2 regions of the Oceanobacillus sp. MO10714A genome follow, and region 1 is predicted to be linked to the other one. Evidence: predicted binding sites of a transcription regulator. Region 1 holds the regulator's gene; the other holds the start of a gene.
The links. Region 1 encodes LexA, which represses DNA repair genes until DNA is damaged. Its sites were predicted from a motif close to CGAACATATGTTCG; they were not measured.
Positions count from the first base shown of each region.

Region 1 (9,931 bases):
AAATGCTCGGCAGAAGTAAGGAAATGTTTAAAGTGTCCGGAGAACTTGTCTCACCAAGAGAGGTAGAGATTGCGATTTCTTATCATCCAGCCGTCGAAGCAGTACAGGTCGTCGGTGTCAGTGATAAAATCACAACTGAAATCGGAGCGGCCTTCATTGAATTAAAAGAAGGTGAAACCTTAAAACGAAAAGACGTCACCGATTGGTGTGCCGAGCGCTTAGCCAAATTTAAAGTTCCACGTCATGTTTGGTTTATAGAATCCTCAGACTGGCCAATGACGAGTACCGGTAAAGTGCAAAAGTTCCGTTTGCAAGACATCGCTGAAGAGCGAATCAAAAGATAAAGTGGAAAATCAATCAAAAAAAGAAAGGAGATTTTTATATTGACAGCAAAGTGGCATCAAACAAATTATCGTGTACCCTATAAAGACACAGACCGAATGGGCGTTGTCCATCACGGCAACTATATCAACTGGTTTGAAATGGCTCGGACCGAATGTATGCGCCACTACGGTGTGGCCTACAGTCATGTGGAAGAAAGGGGCTTCTTACTCCCGGTTCTTGGGGTCGAATGCGATTATAAACAATCGGCGACATTCGATGACTGTATTGCGATTTACACAAAAATCACTGACTATTCACCTATCAAACTCACATTTGCTTATGAGGCCCGGAAAATATCAGAAGAGAATTTCAACACAACACATAATCAAATCGTTATTGAACCTACAGGTGAACTCATTACTTCAGGTATCACAAAACATATGTGGGTTAATCAAGACTTCAAGCCAACGCGGCTCGAGCGATCTGCGCCTGATTTATACCGTGTTCTCGAGAAGTTTGGAGAGAAAGAGTAAGTACACGTGCAGTTGTTCGTTGAAAACCATTGAAAACTCTAATCTTACGTGAAAATTTACCGTCTGAAATCCATTTTAATTTATCGATTTCAGACGGCTTTTATACTAAAGAGGTTCATCTGGTTATAAACATCTATTCAACCTTGCAATAGATAAAAAATATAATTATGGGTAGGAAAAAAATATTTGATTATTGATCAATTTGTTATTTTTAACTGATAACCAGCCATAGTCATTCAAACGATTGTTTATGACAAAATAAAATCCTGGTGAATTACGAAGGATTGGAAAGAAGAATTCCTCTGCTTCTTGAATGGATGAACAAGTTAGTTCAATATGATGACCATCCTCATAGATCGTCAAACTTTTTCCTTCCCAAAAAATCTGTATGTATTTATCCTTCTTTTCTATGTTTACGTCATCGGTTAAGCTGCGCAGGTAAGCTGCCACAAGTGATAATTGGAGTGGTTCAATGACATAATTATATTGTAACTGCAAATAGGTAAGCCTTGGGCATTCTTTAAACTCTTTGAAAAAACGGAAAAGAACACTTGTCTTATAGAAATAATGTACGGCTATCTCGGATTTAACAGAAAAAATAGAATACGTATACATGGAAAGCACTCCTTTTTCATTCCATTATACGTATTCCGCGATACGATTACTGTCATATTCTGTTATAAATTCCCACTAGTTTTGTCGATTAAAAAATTGGCCTCTAAAACATTCGCGTTTTAGAGGCCTGCTCTTCTTTTGAAAATCTAGCTAATCTTAGTTATTAACAAGTTTTTCAGTTAGTTGTACGACATTTTCAACAGTGAATCCAAACTCTGCTACAACTTTATCTCCTGGGGCTGATGCACCAAAGCGATCGATCGCAAGAATGTCACCTTCTGTACCTATGTAGCGGTCCCACCCGAAGGATGCACCCATTTCGATACCTAGACGCTTCGTAACATTCTTAGGTAGTACACTATTCTTATATGCTTCGTCTTGTTTGTTAAAGCGATCCCATGATGGCATGCTTACTACGGAGACGTCAATTCCTTTTTCTTTCAGCGCTTTTTGTGCTTCTACAGCGAGTTGTACTTCAGAACCAGTTGCTAGCAGTAAAGCATCCGCTGTTTCTTTCTCAGCTGGACTTACAATGTATGCACCCTTCTTCACGCCTTCATAAGCTTTCTGGTCTGTACCAGGAAGGGTCGGTAGGTTCTGTCTAGTAAGAACAAGTGCTGTCGGCTCATCTTTAGATTCTAAAGCAAGTCTCCATGCTGCAGCAGTTTCATTCGCATCTGCTGGACGGATTAAGGAAAGGCCAGGCATTGCACGTAATGCAGCAAGATGTTCAACCGGTTCGTGAGTCGGACCATCTTCCCCTACCGCAATCGAGTCATGCGTGAACACATATGTTACCGGTGTCTTCATGATCGAAGCTAGACGAATGGATGGGCGTAAGTAGTCACTGAACACAAAGAACGTTCCGCCATAAACTTTCAAACCGCCATGAAGTGCCATACCGTTTAAGGCAGCACCCATTGCGTGTTCACGAACACCAAACCAGATGTTGCGCCCTGCATAATCTGCTTTTGTGAAGTCACCTTCATCGTTCATCATTGTTTTGTTCGAACCTGCCAAGTCTGCACTACCACCGAAGAAAGTAGGTACTGCTTTAGCGATTGCGTTTAACACTTCACCAGAGGATGCACGAGTTGCAAGAGAGCTTCCTTCTTCAAATACAGGAATCGCTTCTTCCCAATTAACTAGGAGTTCACCTTTGATAGCTTGCTCCAATTGTTCTGCTTCTTCCGGATATTTTTCTTTATACGTAGCGAATTGGTCATTCCAAGCATCTTCTGCTTTCTTGCCATTATCTTGAATTTTCTCTTTGAAATCAGCGTACACTTCTTCTGGTACGTTGAATTCTTCGTGAGCCCATTTGTAATATTCTTTTGTAAGTGTTACTTCATCTTTACCTAATGGCGCTCCGTGGGATGCTGCTGAGTTTGATTTGTTTGGTGATCCGTATCCGATAATTGTTTTTACTTCGATTAATGTTGGTTGATCAGTGTTTGCTTGCGCTTCCTTAATGGCTGCACGGAGAGCATCTACATCATTACCATCTTCCACACGAATTACTTGCCAACCGTATGCTTTGAAACGACTTTCTGTATCCTCTGAGAAGGAACGATCAAGTTCACCATCTAGAGAAATATCATTCGAATCATATAGAGCAATTAGCTTACCTAAGCCAAGGTGGCCCGCTAAAGAAGCTGCTTCATGGGAAATACCTTCCATCAAGTCACCGTCACTCACCAGTGCATATGTGTAATGATCGATGATGGATGCATCTTCTTTATTAAATCTTGCCGCAAGATGTGCTTCTGCCATTGCCATTCCAACAGACATTGCAATACCTTGTCCAAGTGGTCCAGTAGTTGCTTCTACACCGTCTGTATCGAGAACCTCCGGGTGTCCAGGTGTCCGGGAATTCCATTGACGGAAGTTTTTAAGATCATCAATTGTAACATCATAGCCCGAAAGATGTAATAGGCTGTATAACAGCATAGAACCGTGTCCTGCAGATAAAACAAAACGGTCACGATTAAACCATTTTGAGTTTTTTGGGTTATGATTCATAAAATCAGTCCATAGCGTGTAAGCCATAGGTGCAGCACCCATCGGTAGACCCGGGTGGCCAGAATTGGCTTTCTCAATCGCATCAATTGAAAGTGTGCGGATCGTATTGATCGATAGTTGTTCAATATTAGACATAATTATCTCCTTTCAAAGTTCCACAATAATATGTATCTATTTTCTATTCTATAATGAATGTGCAAACTTCACAAGCGAATTAAGTCGAATGCCCAAACAAATTAGTGCTTTTCATTTCTTTTTTGCATATCTTTCACCTTTAGTGGGGTGACGTCATTACCTGCTGGATCAATAACTTTAAGGGTTTTCAGTTGGTTTGTAAATGAACCGCGGATGTTTTGTAAATATTCTTCGCGGAGTTGTTTTTGCTCGGATTTTTCCTCATCGGTTAGGGAGGATTTTTTTGCTTTTTTTGCTAGCTCGTTAATCCGCGCAAGTTTTTCTTTTGATAACATATATGTACCTCCTCTTACAGTTTCCATGAAGGATTAATGCAGGTTGTATCTAACATGTAATAATACCCTACTTTGCACAATAATAACCGTAATTATTTGTAGTATTATTATTGTTTTTCACATTTATTTATAAAGCATAAAACAAAAAAAGACAAGCAATACAACTTGTCTCATTTAAGGTTTTCATTTTGCAGGTCGCTATTTTGTTCATACTCTTGATAACGACGGTGGACGGTTGCTTTTGAAATATTATACCCCAAGCCATTTAATGTGCTTGTGATTTCCCCGAAAGTAAGTTTTTTATCGCGAAGACGTACAATTTCCTCAAGCGGCACTTCCAATCTTTCTCTCCCCGGTGCTTTTCCGATATTTTTTAAATTATTTCTCGGATTATATCCATCTTTTACTGCCCGTTGCATTCCACGTTTAATTTTCAAATTATGAATTTTCCTTTGGTATTCCTCGACAATACCGACAATCTGTAAAACCATAGAATCTGATTCTGATAATTCCAGCTCTCCATCATGAATCGCTGTGTATATAGAAATATTTAACTTTTGTAATTGATGAAACAGGGCTATTTTCGTATTCCCTCTACCTAGTCTCGTTTCATCTTGAATTAATAGGCATTCCGCTTCCTCATTTGAAAAATGTTCAAGCATTTCAAAGATACCGTCCCTATTAATCTCATAACCACTCACCTGCTCTTCAATACATGTAACGACATCCAATCCTTGTCGGGTCGCTAGTTCATACAATTCTTCTTTTTGCCTAGCGAGTGATGATTCCTGTTCTTTTTTATCTGTGCTTACTCTACAATAGATGACTGCTTTCACGATTCGATTTCTCCTTCTTGGGTGATTAAGCATTGGCAATGAGAGAGAAATATAAGAATACCAAAGTTAAGATGAAACCGACAGTAAAGAATATATCTTCTTTTGAATACTTCGCAAATAATCTATTGAACATAGTTAAATCCCTCCACTTTTTTAGAACTTTTGTTCTAGAACGTATTATCGCACGAACAAGTGGTCCTGTCAACAGTTTTTTCGAACGAACGTTTGCATAATCTTTCTTACGATGGTAAACTAGTAATAATAAATCCTATGTAAGAGGTGATAAATAGATGACAAAAGTTTCTAAAAGACAACAGATGATTTTAGATTTTATAAAAAAAGAAGTTCATGCAAAAGGTTATCCACCATCCGTTCGAGAAATCGCTGTGGCTGTCGGACTTGCATCGAGTTCAACCGTTCATGGACACTTGGAAAGATTAGAAGCAAAAGGGTTTATCCGTCGTGACCCGACTAAGCCAAGGGCCATTGAAATATTAGATCAAGACGGTGAAGGGAATATTCCGAAAAATACAGCTCGTTATGCTCCAGTAATCGGTAAGGTTACTGCTGGAATACCCATTACCGCTGTTGAAAATATCGAGGAGTATGTCCCTGTGCCGAGTTCACATGCGAGCCCGGATGATAATTTATTTGTCCTTGTCATTGAAGGTGAAAGTATGATTGAAGCTGGTATTCTTGAAGGTGACATGGTCATTGTAAAACAGCAGAACACGGCTAATAATGGAGATATCGTTGTAGCGATGACAGATGATGACGAGGCAACGGTGAAGCGTTTCTTTAAAGAAGAAAAAATGATTCGCTTGCAACCAGAAAACGCTACAATGGAACCATTATTTTATGAAAAGGTTAGTATTTTAGGTAAAGTAATCGGATTATACAGAGATATTCATTAAAAAACATCTGATCTTCGCATTCGGTGCAAAGATCAGATGTTTTGTTTACAAGATTAATAGGATGTTAAATATTGTTCGCGCTCCCAAGGATGAACTGTATTATTAAACATTTGCCACTCATATTCTTTTGCTTCCACATAATTTTGATAGAGATGTTTTCCTAGTGCCTGAATAATGACAGGGTCTTTTTCCATCTCATCAAGCGCTTCTTTCAATGTGGCTGGTAAATCTTTCACTCCATTTTCTATTCTTTCTTTTTTCGTCATTGCATAAATGTTCTGGTCAACTGCTTGTGGTGGTTGTAATTTATGTTCGATCCCGTCTAGGCCTGAAGCAAGCAAGACAGAAAGTGCCAAATATGGATTTGATGCCGGATCCACACTTCTTACTTCAACACGTGTACTCACACCTCTTGAACTTGGTATCCGTAATAACGGACTCCGGTTCGAACTGGACCAAGCTACATAACAAGGTGCTTGGTAACCTGGTACGAGCCGTTTATATGAGTTTACAATTGGGTTTGTCACTGCAGTGAAGTTAGTTGCATGTTCCAGAAGCCCAGCGATAAATTGGCTAGCTATATCCGTCAATTGGCGTTCACTTGCTTCATCAAAAAACATATTTTCACCGTCTTTAAACAGGGACATGTTGACATGCATCCCTGAGCCGTCTACACCAAATAGTGGTTTCGGCATAAATGTCGCGTGCAGATTATGTCTTCTTGCGACCGTTTTAACGACAAGCTTAAACGTTTGGATATCGTCCGCGTGACGAACAGCATCCGAGTATTCAAAGTCAATTTCATGTTGTCCTGGTGCACCCTCATGGTGCGATGCTTCAATTTTAAAGCCCATTTCTTCCAGTTCCAGAACAATATCCCGCCTGCAGTTTTCCCCAAGATCTGTCGGGGCAAGATCGAAATAACCACCGTGATCATTCAACTCAAGAATTGGTTCACCTTTTTCATTCAGCTTGAATAAAAAGAATTCCGGTTCGGTACCGATATTAAATGTATCAAATCCGAGCTCTTCCATCCGTTTCAAATTTCTTTTTAAAATATAACGGGGACATCCCGAAAATGGTGTTCCATCCGCATTGTAAATATCACAGATGAAACGGGCTACTTTTCCTTTATCAGATGTCCAAGGAAATACAACAAAGGAATCTAAGTCCGGATATAAATACATGTCTGATTCCTCAATACGCACGAACCCTTCGATTGAAGAACCATCAAACATCATCTTATTGTTTAACGCTTTATCCAATTGACTGAGTGGTATCTCCACATTTTTAATTGTTCCAAGAATATCGGTAAATTGCAGTCTAATAAAGCGGACATTTTCCTCTTTAATCTTTTCTTTGATCGTTTCCTTTGTAATTTCGGTTCCCAACTAAATCTCCTCCAACTATTAGTTTGGATGTTAATCTCCACCCAAATATTACTATACCCTATTCAACGAGGAGAAAACCTTTTTTCTCAAGTGCTGTGACTGCCCGGGTTAAAGCAAGTTTTACGTGGGAATACGTAAGCCCCCCTTGAACGTAAGCCGTGTACGGAGCACGGATTGGTCCATCTGCGGATAATTCAATGCTTGATCCTTGGATGAATGTTCCCCCTGCCATAATGACTTCATCTTCATAGCCTGGCATTTCACTTGGAAATGGTGTCACATAAGCATTTACAGGGGAATTCTCTTGGATTGCCTGGCAAAATGCAATCATTTGCTCCGCTGTATCGAATGTGACGGATTGGATTAAATCGGTCCGTTTGCTCTGGTAAGCTGGTGTCGTTGTAAACCCGGCCAATTCAAGGAATCGTGATGTAAATATTGCGCCCTTTAATGCTTCGCCAACTACATGAGGAGCGAGGAAAAATCCTTGAAACAGTTCTTGCAGCATGTTTAATGTCGCTCCGCTTTCTTTCCCTAGTCCAGGTGCAGTTAAACGGTTGGCACATTGTTCGACCAAAAGTTCGTCTCCCACAATATAGCCACCAGAGCGAACAATTCCTCCGCCTGGATTTTTAATGAGGGACCCTGCCATCAGATTAACACCTACATGAGTTGGTTCCAGCTCTTCCACAAATTCACCGTAACAATTATCAACAAATACGATAACGTCATCTTTTATTTCTTTTACAAAATCGACCATTTCTTTAATTTCTGCCACTGTGAAAGAAGGTCGGTCATCATAACCTTTTGAACGCTGAATGCCGATTACTTTCGTATTTGCTCGGATTCTTTGACTGACGGCAGCAAAATCAACAGCCCCGTCCTCCTGCAAATCAACTTCTCCATAACCGATTGCATACTCTTTTAATGAACCTGGAGAATTTCCTCTTTTACCAACTACTTCTTCGAGCGTATCGTACGGCTTTCCTGTTATATATAGGAGTTCATCTCCTGATCGAAGCACACCAAATAAGGCGGTCGAGATGGCATGTGTACCGGAAACGAGTTGGGGACGGACGAGCGCATCTTCTGTCCCGAATACATCACGATATACCGCTTCAAGCGCGTCCCTGCCCATATCATCATACCCATAACCAGTTGTAGAGTTAAAATGGCTGTCACTTACCCGATTTTCAATAAAAGCATCGAGCACACGTTGCTGATTTTTCTCCACTACGGTATTTACTTGTTCTTTCAATGTTTTAATATCTTGTTCTGTCTGGTTGATTAAGTCCAAAAGCATATTTGTTCATTACTCCTTTAATCTGTTTAATAATGCATGATTTTCTCGAATGTATCCTTTAATATGATAGCGATTATCCGCTTCATTATAGGACTTATCTGTAAGGATTGCTTCTTGCTCCAATTGGACCATCAGTCTGCCTTCATTTGCTTCCAGCGCGACATGGAACGGCACCCATACCTCTTTTAACATCTCTTCTATTTTCCTTAAGATGAGCTGCATATCTTCTTCTTCGTACGCAGAAACAAGAGAATACGGGCGTTCGTGAGCAATGAAATCTTCCTCTAGAAGGTCTTTCTTATTATAAATATATAACATCGGCAATTGATCTGCATCCAATTCCTGTAAAAGTTCTTCCACTGTTTCAATATGTTGTTCGTAATCCACATGGGATACATCGATAACATGTAAAAGAAAATCAGCTTCTGCAACTTCCTCTAATGTTGAACGGAATGCTGCAATAAGAGATGTCGGAAGATCCTGAAGGAAACCAACCGTATCGGTCATTATCGCTTGAAATCCAGAGGGGAGTACGACCCTCCTCGTTAATGGATCCAGTGTCGCAAAAAGCTTATCTTCCTGAAGTGTATTACTATCCGTTAATTGATTAAATAAAGTTGATTTTCCAGCATTTGTATACCCGACAATGGCAATCTGGAAAATCGCATTATTCCTTCTGCGTTTCCGGTATTGCTCACGCTGGTTGACAACAAGTTTTAGGCGATTTTTAATATCACCGATTCTGCGCCGGATATGACGGCGGTCTGTTTCTAATTGCGTTTCTCCCGGACCTCTTGTCCCAATTCCACCGCCGAGACGGGATAATTCAATTCCCTGACCTCGTAATCTTGGTAATAAATATTCCAATTGGGCAAGCTCCACTTGCAGCTTACCTTCTTTCGTTTGAGCCCGCTGCGCAAAGATATCTAAGATCAGCTGGCTCCGATCAATAATCCGGACTCCTAGATAATTATTTAAATTCCTTAATTGGCCGCTAGACAATTCATCGTTGGAAATAACAAGGTCGATTTCCTTTGCTTCAACCTCATCTTTAATCTCCCTCAATTTCCCTTCACCGAGGTAGGTTGCCGGATGGATGTGGTTGCGATTTTGCGTGAAAACCCCCTCCACTTTCCCGCCGGCTGTATTACTCAATGAGATTATTTCATCGAGTGACGATTGAAACCGTTCCTGTAATTGTTCTGGCTTTCTTACTGCGATAACTAAAATCTTTTCTGCCATAAGTTACCTCTCTTTTACTCATTTTCAAATTTAATATCTGCTGCGGTAATTTCCATTAGCCTTTCCGGTTGGTAATTTTCCGTCTGGACGAGTCGGTATGCCTGTAACCGAATCGCCTTTTCCATCAAGTTCCGTACCGAACGGGCATTGGCGAAATGTCTTCCTTTCGTTGCTAATTGATGATATAAATAATCCCTTAGCTTTCTGTCCGCTTCCATTGTTAATTGATATTCCCTTAATCGAACCATTTGATGTGCTATTTCCATTAATTCTTCCAATTT
Region 1 is NZ_JAXHDC010000002.1:236,719-246,649, reverse strand. Features, by position in the region: gene SPD53_RS03665 (class I adenylate-forming enzyme family protein) at 1-344, shown strand, start outside; gene SPD53_RS03660 (acyl-CoA thioesterase) at 384-857, shown strand; gene sirA (sporulation inhibitor of replication protein SirA) at 1,023-1,472, opposite strand; gene tkt (transketolase) at 1,629-3,629, opposite strand; gene SPD53_RS03645 (DUF896 domain-containing protein) at 3,731-3,964, opposite strand; gene SPD53_RS03640 (YneB family resolvase-like protein) at 4,135-4,800, opposite strand; gene lexA (transcriptional repressor LexA) at 5,091-5,714, shown strand; gene glnA (type I glutamate--ammonia ligase) at 5,768-7,105, opposite strand; gene SPD53_RS03625 (methionine gamma-lyase family protein) at 7,164-8,408, opposite strand; gene hflX (GTPase HflX) at 8,418-9,650, opposite strand; gene SPD53_RS03615 (AAA family ATPase) at 9,665-9,931, opposite strand, start outside.

Region 2 (9,931 bases), on a different contig from region 1:
TAATTGATTAATTGCTTAATGTTTCTTTTTCCTTCATTCTTTCATCCATCCGTTTCCGGTCACGTTCCAGGATGGGTTTCAAGTATTTTCCTGTGTAGGATTTATCCGATTTCCGGGCGATGTCCTCAGGTGTTCCAGTCGCAATAACCTTCCCGCCACCTGCTCCACCTTCAGGACCTAAGTCGATAATATGGTCGGCAGTTTTAATGACATCGAGATTATGTTCGATGATTAGTACAGTATCACCATTTTCAACAAGGCGATGAAGCACCGTCAATAATCGTTTAATGTCATCTGTGTGGAGACCTGTTGTCGGTTCGTCCAGAATATACAAGGATTTCCCGTTTGAACGTTTATGGAGTTCACTTGCAAGCTTCACGCGTTGAGCTTCCCCGCCAGATAAAGTCGTTGCAGGTTGACCCAGTCTTATATAACCAAGACCGACGTCATAGATTGTCTCGATTTTACGCTTAATTTTAGGAATTGCGCTGAAGAATTCACGTGCTTCCTCTACCCGCATATCCAAAACATCAGCAATACTTTTACCTTTATATTTCACTTCTAGCGTCTCCCGGTTATAACGCTGTCCATGACAGACCTCGCACGGGACGTAAACATCCGGGAGAAAATGCATTTCAATTTTAATAATCCCGTCACCCTTACATGCTTCGCAACGGCCGCCTTTTACATTAAAGCTGAACCGTCCTTTTTTATAACCACGGATTTTCGCTTCGTTCGTCTGGGCAAATACATCACGGATATCATCGAATACACCCGTATAGGTTGCCGGATTTGAACGCGGGGTTCTACCAATCGGTGACTGATCGATTTCAATGATTTTATCTAGATATTCGATGCCTTTAATTTCTTTATGCTTACCCGGTTTCCGTAAACGAGCACGGTAAAGCTTTGTGGACAAGGCTTTATAGATTATTTCATTTACGAGGGTACTTTTGCCTGACCCTGAAACACCTGTCACTACATTGAATAATCCGATTGGAATTTTCGCGTTTACTTTTTTCAAGTTATTTTCTTCGGCCCCAATGACTTCTATATAACGATCATCCGGTTTCCGCCTTGTTGCCGGTAACGGAATGAATTCTTTACCAGCCAAATATCTGCCAGTTAGGGATTCATCATCATTCATCACATTTTCCGGAGTATCACTTGCGATAATCTTACCGCCATGTTCACCTGCACCTGGACCAATATCGATGAGCCAATCCGCTGCAAGCATTGTATCTTCATCATGCTCAACGACAATTAACGTATTATCAAGGTCACGCATTTTTTTCAATGATTCAATCAACTTATCATTATCACGCTGATGCAAGCCAATAGATGGTTCGTCCAACACATAAAGAACACCTGTTAAAGCGGAACCGATCTGAGTTGCGAGACGGATTCGCTGTGCTTCTCCGCCGGAAAGTGTTCCTGCTGAACGGGAAAGTGTTAAATAATCCAGCCCGACATTATTTAAAAAGCTTAGCCGATTCTCAATTTCTTTAAGGACGAGTTTAGCAATCTGTTGTTCTTTTTCAGAGAGCTTCAGATTTTTAATGAAATCCATTGCGTCCACAACAGAATACTCGGTGATCTTGCTAATATGTTTACCGTCAATGAGAACAGATAACGCTTCTTTTTTCAGGCGGTGTCCTTTACAAGTCTTACAATTGTTTACCGCCATATATTTCTCCAATGTCTCTCTTGTAAAGTCAGATGACGTTTCATGGTATCGGCGGTTGATGTTATTCATCACACCTTCAAAGATAATATCCACGTCACGGACTTTTCCGAAGTCATTTTTGAAATAAAAACGAATTTTCTCTTTGCCGCTCCCATATAAAATGATGTCCATTTGTTTTTTCGGGATATCTTTAACCGGAATATCCATTGGTATACCGTAATGGTCACACACACTCTTTAAAAGCTGAGGGTAGTATTGAGAGCTAATGGGCTTCCAAGGTACAATCGCATGCTCCTCAAGTGTTAAATCCCAGTCAGGGATCACAAGGTCTAGGTCAACTTCAAGTTTCGTACCAAGTCCATCACAAGTTGGACAAGCCCCGAACGGACTATTAAAAGAGAATAGCCTTGGCTCAATTTCTCCAATGGAAAATCCGCAAATCGGACACGAGTGATCCTCACTGAATATGAGTTCTTCCTCACCGATCACATCAACAATTATCCGCCCCTCACCTAACCGGAGCCCCGTTTCAATCGAGTCTGCAAGCCGGCCTTCAATGTCCGGTTTAACGACAATTCGGTCGATGACTACTTCAATCGAATGTTTCTTATTCTTCTCAAGACTAATATCTTCATGGATTTCCCGCATCTCGCCGTCAATTCGCAAGCGAACATAACCTTCTTGACGGAGCTTCTCTAATACCTTGACATGCTCCCCCTTTCTTCCAGAAACAACAGGAGCAAGAATCTGCATTCTCGTCCGTTCTGGATACTCCATCACGCGGTCGACCATCTGTTGAACCGTTTGTGAAGTGATTTCAATGCCGTGAATCGGACATGTTGGATGTCCTACTCGCGCATATAACAATCGTAAATAATCATAAATTTCCGTTACAGTTGCAACGGTTGATCTCGGGTTGTTACTTGTCGTTTTCTGGTCAATTGAAATCGCCGGTGATAAGCCTTCAATCACATCTACATCCGGTTTATTCGTTTGACCTAGAAACATTCTGGCATAGGCGGACAATGACTCAACATAACGTCTTTGTCCTTCTGCATAGATCGTATCAAAGGCGAGAGAGGATTTCCCTGAACCGGATAGACCTGTGACGACGACCAATTTATTTTTCGGTATCGTCACATCTATCCCTTTTAAGTTATGCTCTCTCGCTCCTTGTACTACAATTTGTTTTTTCTCTGGCATGTACATGCTCATCCTTCCGCTTTAAGTTCGAAAACAATATCACGAAGCTCTGCTGCTTTTTCAAAATCAAGCGCTTTTGCTGCTTCCCGCATTTCCTTCTCGAGTTGTTCGATAACTTGCGGGCGATTCTTCTTCGTAACTTGGGCAAAGCTAGTAATTTTCTTCTCTTCTGTTTCTTCGTCTGCTGCTTCAATCGTTGCTTTTATGACATCGCGAATATCTTTTTTGATTGTTTTTGGTGTAATTCCATGTTCTTCATTATAGGCAATCTGGATTTGCCGTCTACGATTTGTTTCATCTATTGCCTTCTGCATCGAATCCGTAATCTTGTCGGCATACATAATAACTTCCCCTTTTTCATTACGGGCAGCACGGCCGATCGTTTGAATAAGGGAACGTTCAGAGCGCAGGAAGCCCTCTTTATCCGCATCCAGAATAACGACAAGCGAAACTTCCGGTATATCTAATCCTTCCCGAAGTAGGTTGATTCCAATCAAAACATCATATTTTCCAACCCGTAAATCGCGAATAACTTCGATTCGTTCGAGGGTTTTAATTTCTGAATGTAAGTAGGCTACTTTTATACCAAGCTCCTTCAAATAGTCGGTCAAATCCTCTGACATTTTCTTCGTTAGTGTTGTGACCAGGACCCGTTCATTCCTTTCGGTCCGTTCATTGATTTCTTCAATCAGGTCATCAATTTGCCCTTCGATAGGACGTACTTCAATTTTCGGATCAAGTAATCCCGTCGGTCGGATAATTTGTTCCGTCATTTCCGGAGTATGCTCCAGTTCATAGGGACCTGGTGTTGCTGACACATAAATGAGCTGGTTCGTCTTCTCTTCGAATTCTTCAAAACGAAGTGGCCGGTTATCAAGTGCGGATGGCAGCCGGAAACCATGATCGACAAGCACTTGCTTTCTTGCCTGGTCTCCATTATACATCCCCCGAATTTGCGGTAATGTAACATGGGACTCATCAATAACGACTAAAAAGTCATCTGGGAAGTAATCAAGCAATGTATACGGGGTCGCTCCAGCCTCTCTTAATGTAAGATGCCGGGAATAGTTCTCGATTCCGGAACAAAAGCCCATCTCACGCATCATCTCAAGATCATAATTCGTCCGCTGTTCAATCCGCTGCGCTTCCAGCAGTTTATTTTCTGAACGTAATACTTTCAAACGTTCTTCCAGCTCTTTTTCGATGTTCTGAATTGCTTTTTTCATAATATCTTCGCGGGTAACGAAGTGAGATGCCGGGAAAATTGCCACGTGTTCCCTATCACCGATAATTTCGCCGGTTAGGGCATCCACCTCACGAATTCGATCGATTTCATCACCAAAAAATTCAATCCGGATACAATGTTCTTCCCTGGATGCAGGGATAATTTCCACCGAATCACCACGAACGCGGAACGTCCCCCGCTGGAATTCGATATCATTTCTTGCATATTGTATATCTACTAGATCCCGTAATAACTGGTCACGGTCCTTCTCCATCCCCATTCGTAAGGAAAGGACTTGACTACCATACTCTTCTGGACTACCGAGACCGTAAATACAGGATACACTGGCAACAATAAGTACATCCTCGCGCTCAAACAGAGCCGAGGTTGCGGAGTGCCGGAGTTTATCTATTTCATCGTTCACACTTGCATCTTTTTCAATGAAAGTGTCTGTTGATGGTACATAAGCTTCTGGCTGATAATAGTCATAATAACTGACAAAATATTCTACTGCGTTATTTGGGAAAAACTCTTTAAACTCACTATATAGTTGACCCGCTAAGGTTTTATTATGAGCAATTACTAATGTCGGACGGTTGATTTCCTTTACCACGTTCGATACGGTAAATGTTTTCCCTGTTCCAGTTGCACCAAGTAGTGTTTGGTGTCTTTGACCTGCCAAAACCTTTTGCACAAGTTCGTCGATTGCTTGTGGCTGATCACCAGCCGGTTCGTAATTCGATACGAGTTCAAACTTATTATTCACGAGTTCTGCCTCCCTAAATATCTAGTAACTATTTTACCACAAACGGATGAAATAATTAAAGAAAAACGAACGTCTATTCGTTTGATATTTAAAAAACTAGTGACAAAAAGGCGTAATCACTTATTTTATTTGGGGTATAATTAAGAAACATGAACGGAAACCTTCTTTCCGGCTTTCACGACCGCGCCTTCCCACAGGCCGCTGGTGAGCCTTTTTTTAGAAATGGTTCAAGTATTTATTTAAAAGAAAGACTTTAGCACTGGGTTACGTTGATATTTGTCAACAAGAACGCAATTCATTAAACTGTAATAAACAGATAGAGGGGGATGAATATGCAGGAGTTTACGCATTTCGATGAGCAAGGACGGGCCAGGATGGTCGATATAACAGAAAAGCAGACAACCAATCGTACAGCAACAGCAAGATCTAGTGTGAAGATGTCTCAGGAGATCTATAAAAATATTGTGGAACAGAAGAATAAAAAAGGAGATGTCCTTGGGGTTGCAGAAGTTGCTGGCATCATGGGGACGAAGCAAACATCCAACTTGATTCCAATGTGTCATCCGATTCCAATCAGTGGTGTTTCTATTCAGTTTGAATGGAATCGATCGAAGTCAGGAGACTATGAATTAATTATTCTAGCGGAAGTAAAAACAATCGGCAGTACCGGCGTGGAAATGGAAGCATTAACTGCCGTTACGACAGCCGCCTTAACTATCTATGATATGTGTAAGGCAATCGATAAAGGAATTGTAATCGGAGAAACCTATCTGCTCCAAAAAAGCGGTGGAAAAAGCGGAGATTACAAGCGGAAGTCTTGATACTCCGCTTGTAATCTCAGCTTAAATCCTTTTTCAGTTCATGAACACCATGGGCGATTTCTGGTAGGATAAGTTTCTCCATCGCTAGTCGGACGGCTCCTGTTGAACCAGGTATGATGAAGACGAGACGGTGATTAATGGATCCGCATGTCGCTCGGGACAACATACTTGCACTTCCAATATCCTCTTCGTAACTAATCATCCGGAACAGTTCGCCAAATCCCGGCAATTCCTTTGCAAAAAGAGGCTGCACCGCTTCAATCGTCACATCCCTGGCAGCAATTCCAGTACCTCCATTTAGTATAATCGCATCTACCAACTGATTTTTAACAAGTAATTTCATTGTTGCCTTAATGACTTCCGCATCATCCGGTACAATTTCATAACAAGTAACCTCATGTTTATCATGATTCAATAAATCAATAATCAGTTTTCCACTCTTATCATTTTGCTTATTTCGTGTGTCACTAATCGTTAACACTGCGCAATTAATGAAATTCGGCGCAAGTGTTTTATGCTCTTCATGCATCACTAATCCCTCGATCCCTCATTGAATATGGCTGTTAAAGTCCTCTAACCGATTTATGTTAATAAAAGGCTCTTCATCAGAAAACGGCACATATTTCACGTCAGCTTTATCTAACAGTGCACGCATATGCAATCTATCCGTTTCGAGCAATGTCTTGATTCGTTGTTTAAGTGTATGATGATAAAGTGCAATCAATGGTTGCAGTCTTTCATTAACTACTGGAATTACCGCTTGTACTCCCTTTCTTTCCGTTAGTAATCGCTCGAAAACTTCCTTTGCCATAAACGGGACATCTGTTGGTATAACCGCATACCAACAAGCTTCTTTCTCTTGCATTGCAGTATATAGCCCAGCAAGCGGACCTTTCCCGGCAAACTTTTCCATATCGGTAACAATCTCCACTTCCAATTCTGGTGGAAACTTTCCCTTCAGGTCTTGATTTGTAATAAGAATCGTATCATCAACAACTGGTGTAATCGCCTCAAGAGACCACTGGAAAAATGCTTTGTTATCTTTCACTGCGAACGATTTGGGACTTCCGAATCTACGTGATTTCCCACCTGCTAGAATTACGCCAACAATAGTTCCCATCACCATGCCAAATTAACCACCACTGACCGGAGGAATGAAAGCAACGGTATCACCTGACGTAATCGCGTCATCTTCCCTTGCATATTCTTCATTAATAGCCGTCATCACATCATGTAAATTCAGCTGTGGATAATTTATTTTAAGTTTTTCTTTCAATTGCCGGACAGTGATATTTTGTACTGGAATATCCAGATTCGACTTCCCAGTTGTTTCCTGTAATTCAGCAAATAGTAACACTTTAATCAAGTCACATCCTCCTTCATATCACAACTTATTACAAAAATGGTAGCACATGACTAATCACACCGCAAATAAGGGTCGATCCCGCGCACACGGTCAGGACGTGTATAAATATTCATCCGGTCGCCCCGCAAAAATCCAATAACCGTTATCCCAAGTTCATCAGCAAGTTTCACAGCAAGATCTGTAACAGCAGATTTGGACAAAATGATCCCAATTCCCATTTTTGAAATTTTCAGTAATACTTCTGATGAGACTCTCCCACTGAAGACAACAAGTTTTCCCCTTGCAGGAATGTTACCTTGGAGCATGGCCCCAAATACTTTATCAAGCGCATTATGCCTGCCAATATCTGTTCGGGTGAACAATAAATCAGTTGGTGTTGCAAGCGCCGCATTATGGACGCCTCCAGTCCGTTCAAATTCAGGCGAGCTATTCATCAACCCTTTCATCAATCGCATGCACTGATCAACTGTTACTTCAAGCTCACTAGTTATCGTCTTCGCCACCCGAGCATCACTTTTAAAATAAAACTGGCGGCTTTTCCCGCAACAAGATCCAATCATACGGCTGGAGTGATCAAATTGATCCGGTTGCACTGGTTTATGGAGTGCGATATGGGAGAAACCTGTATACACATCAACTTGGATCTCTTTTATTTCAGCAGCTGTACGGATGACCCCTTCCGAAGCAAGAAATCCGACGACTAAATCTTCCAGTTGACCCGGAGAACAAACAATCGTCGCAAACTCATGACCATCCAGCATCAAGGTTAAGGGAAATTCTGCCGCTATTGCTTCTGACACATTTTCTTGATGGGTTCCCTTAATCTTAATCGTCTTCCACCCTGGTTCATCGACAATGCTCATCGGAATCCCTCCTTAGCTTGGCTCCATTTCCAGCTCCTCGATCCGCTTCTCTTTATATTTCATATCTTTATGCGCATAGAAACTATCAGCCTTTTCCACAATAACAAGGGTTGTATATTCCGGTATCCCCGCAAATTCTTCATATACACCTTGCGGGATGACTACATTCCCCTCTGGCCAATGAAGTTCAATATTTCCGGCTTTAATATTTACGAACTTCGCTTGCCCTTTATACATGCCATATTGATTATAGACAACAATGGGATCTCCTTCCGCAACACCAAGTTCTGCTGCATCCAATTCATTCATCAGCACATCATCCCGGTCCGCTGCATTAAATGGATCTAGTTCGTCATATATCATTGAATTGAATTGTTTTCCTCTTCTCGTCGTTACATGAAAATGCCCTTCCGGCTTCCGGTGTTCGGGAATTTCCACCGCAATTAGATTACCTCTTCCGTCCGGTGTCGGGCATATTCCGTCTTCACAGAGCCAGGCTCCTCCCCACTGAAACAAATCGCCGCGATTCTTCAAATGCTGAATGCCGTCATAATTCGGCGCAGCTTTCGCAATTTCTTCTCGAATCTCAGCTGCGGATGTGAAATTGATTAAATCGCTCTCTTCCGGCTTAACGCGTTTCGCTAAGTCCACATAAACTTCCCACTCACATCTTGCTTCTTCAATCCGTGGTCCCTTAATCTCTGGTGAAAAATAAACCATCCGCTCTGTCGATGTTGAGGTTCCTCCTCCTTCTTGCTCATACCTTGTCATGGCTGGAAGAACAATGACCGCTTCTTTCGCATCGACTAAGGTAGATGTGTTGAAGATGATATCCTGGTGCACTCGGAGATCGATATTCGCTAAGCAACGTTCCACAAAATCCGGATTCGGCATCGTTTCCAGGAAATTACCGCCAGATAAATAATAGAGAGAAAGATGACGTTCATGATTTTCAGGAAGCAAAGCATTTTCCAAGGATACGCCGACAATATCACCTTGCCATTTCGGAATCGGGAAACCCCAAATCTGTTCGACCCGTTCCCGGTTGTCCTTATCCATCCCGCCACCAGGCAAGACAAACGGATCTGCTCCCATTTCTCCAGACCCCTGTACACCGGAATGGCCACGAATTGGCATTAACCCACAATGTTCTCTCCCTAAAAAGCCACGAAGTAAAGCAAGATTCGCTACCTGGGACACATTATCCGTTCCAAAGCGGTGTTGAGTGAGACCCATCGACCAAACAAATACGGCGGATTTTGATTTGGCAAGCAGTTGGGCTAATTCTAGCATTCTTTCTTTCGTAATCCCGGAAGAAGCCTCCAATGTTTCCCAATCGTAAGCCACCACCTTTTGCTTGAGTTCTTCCAGACCGTTTACATGTTCCGCAATAAATTCATGGTCAAGCGCAGAACCAGGGACATTCTCTTCCATTTCAAACCAATGCTTCATAATGCCATGCATAAAGGCAATATCACCGCCAATATTCACTTGATACACGTCATCCGCAATTTTTGTCCCAAATAAAGCAGATTCCGGAATCGATGGCACCCAGTATTCATCCATTGCAGGTTCATAGTACGGATTGATGATAATGATTTTTGTCCCTTTTCGTTTAGCCGCATACATATATTTCGTTGATACCGGCTGATTGTTTGCTGCAACAGATCCCCAGAAGAGCAGGACATCTGTACCAATCCAGTCTTTATAGTTACAAGTCGATGCGCCGACACCAACTGATCTCGTGAGGGCTGTTTTGGAAGGTGAGTGGCAGATTCGTGATGCATTATCAATATTATTTGTACCGAGAAAACGGGAAACCTTTGCTAGTGTATAATACACTTCATTTGTAATCCCTCTCGAAGTCGTATAAAAACCATATCGTTTCGGATCAAGCGACCGCATTTTTTGCGCAATCCGGTCAAGCGCCGCGTCCCAGGATAATCTTCTGAAACGATCGTCTCCCGGTTCCCGAATGAGCGGATACGGAATCCGGCCCA
Region 2 is NZ_JAXHDC010000004.1:46,279-56,209, forward strand. Features, by position in the region: gene uvrA (excinuclease ABC subunit UvrA) at 8-2,890, opposite strand; gene uvrB (excinuclease ABC subunit UvrB) at 2,899-4,881, opposite strand; gene moaC (cyclic pyranopterin monophosphate synthase MoaC) at 5,214-5,702, shown strand; gene SPD53_RS05005 (MogA/MoaB family molybdenum cofactor biosynthesis protein) at 5,719-6,231, opposite strand; gene SPD53_RS05010 (molybdenum cofactor guanylyltransferase) at 6,250-6,822, opposite strand; gene moaD (molybdopterin converting factor subunit 1) at 6,835-7,068, opposite strand; gene fdhD (formate dehydrogenase accessory sulfurtransferase FdhD) at 7,119-7,931, opposite strand; gene SPD53_RS05025 (FdhF/YdeP family oxidoreductase) at 7,944-9,931, opposite strand, start outside.
Region 2: a site for LexA is predicted at 4,948-4,961, ahead of uvrB (excinuclease ABC subunit UvrB). Genes of this name have one in related genera too.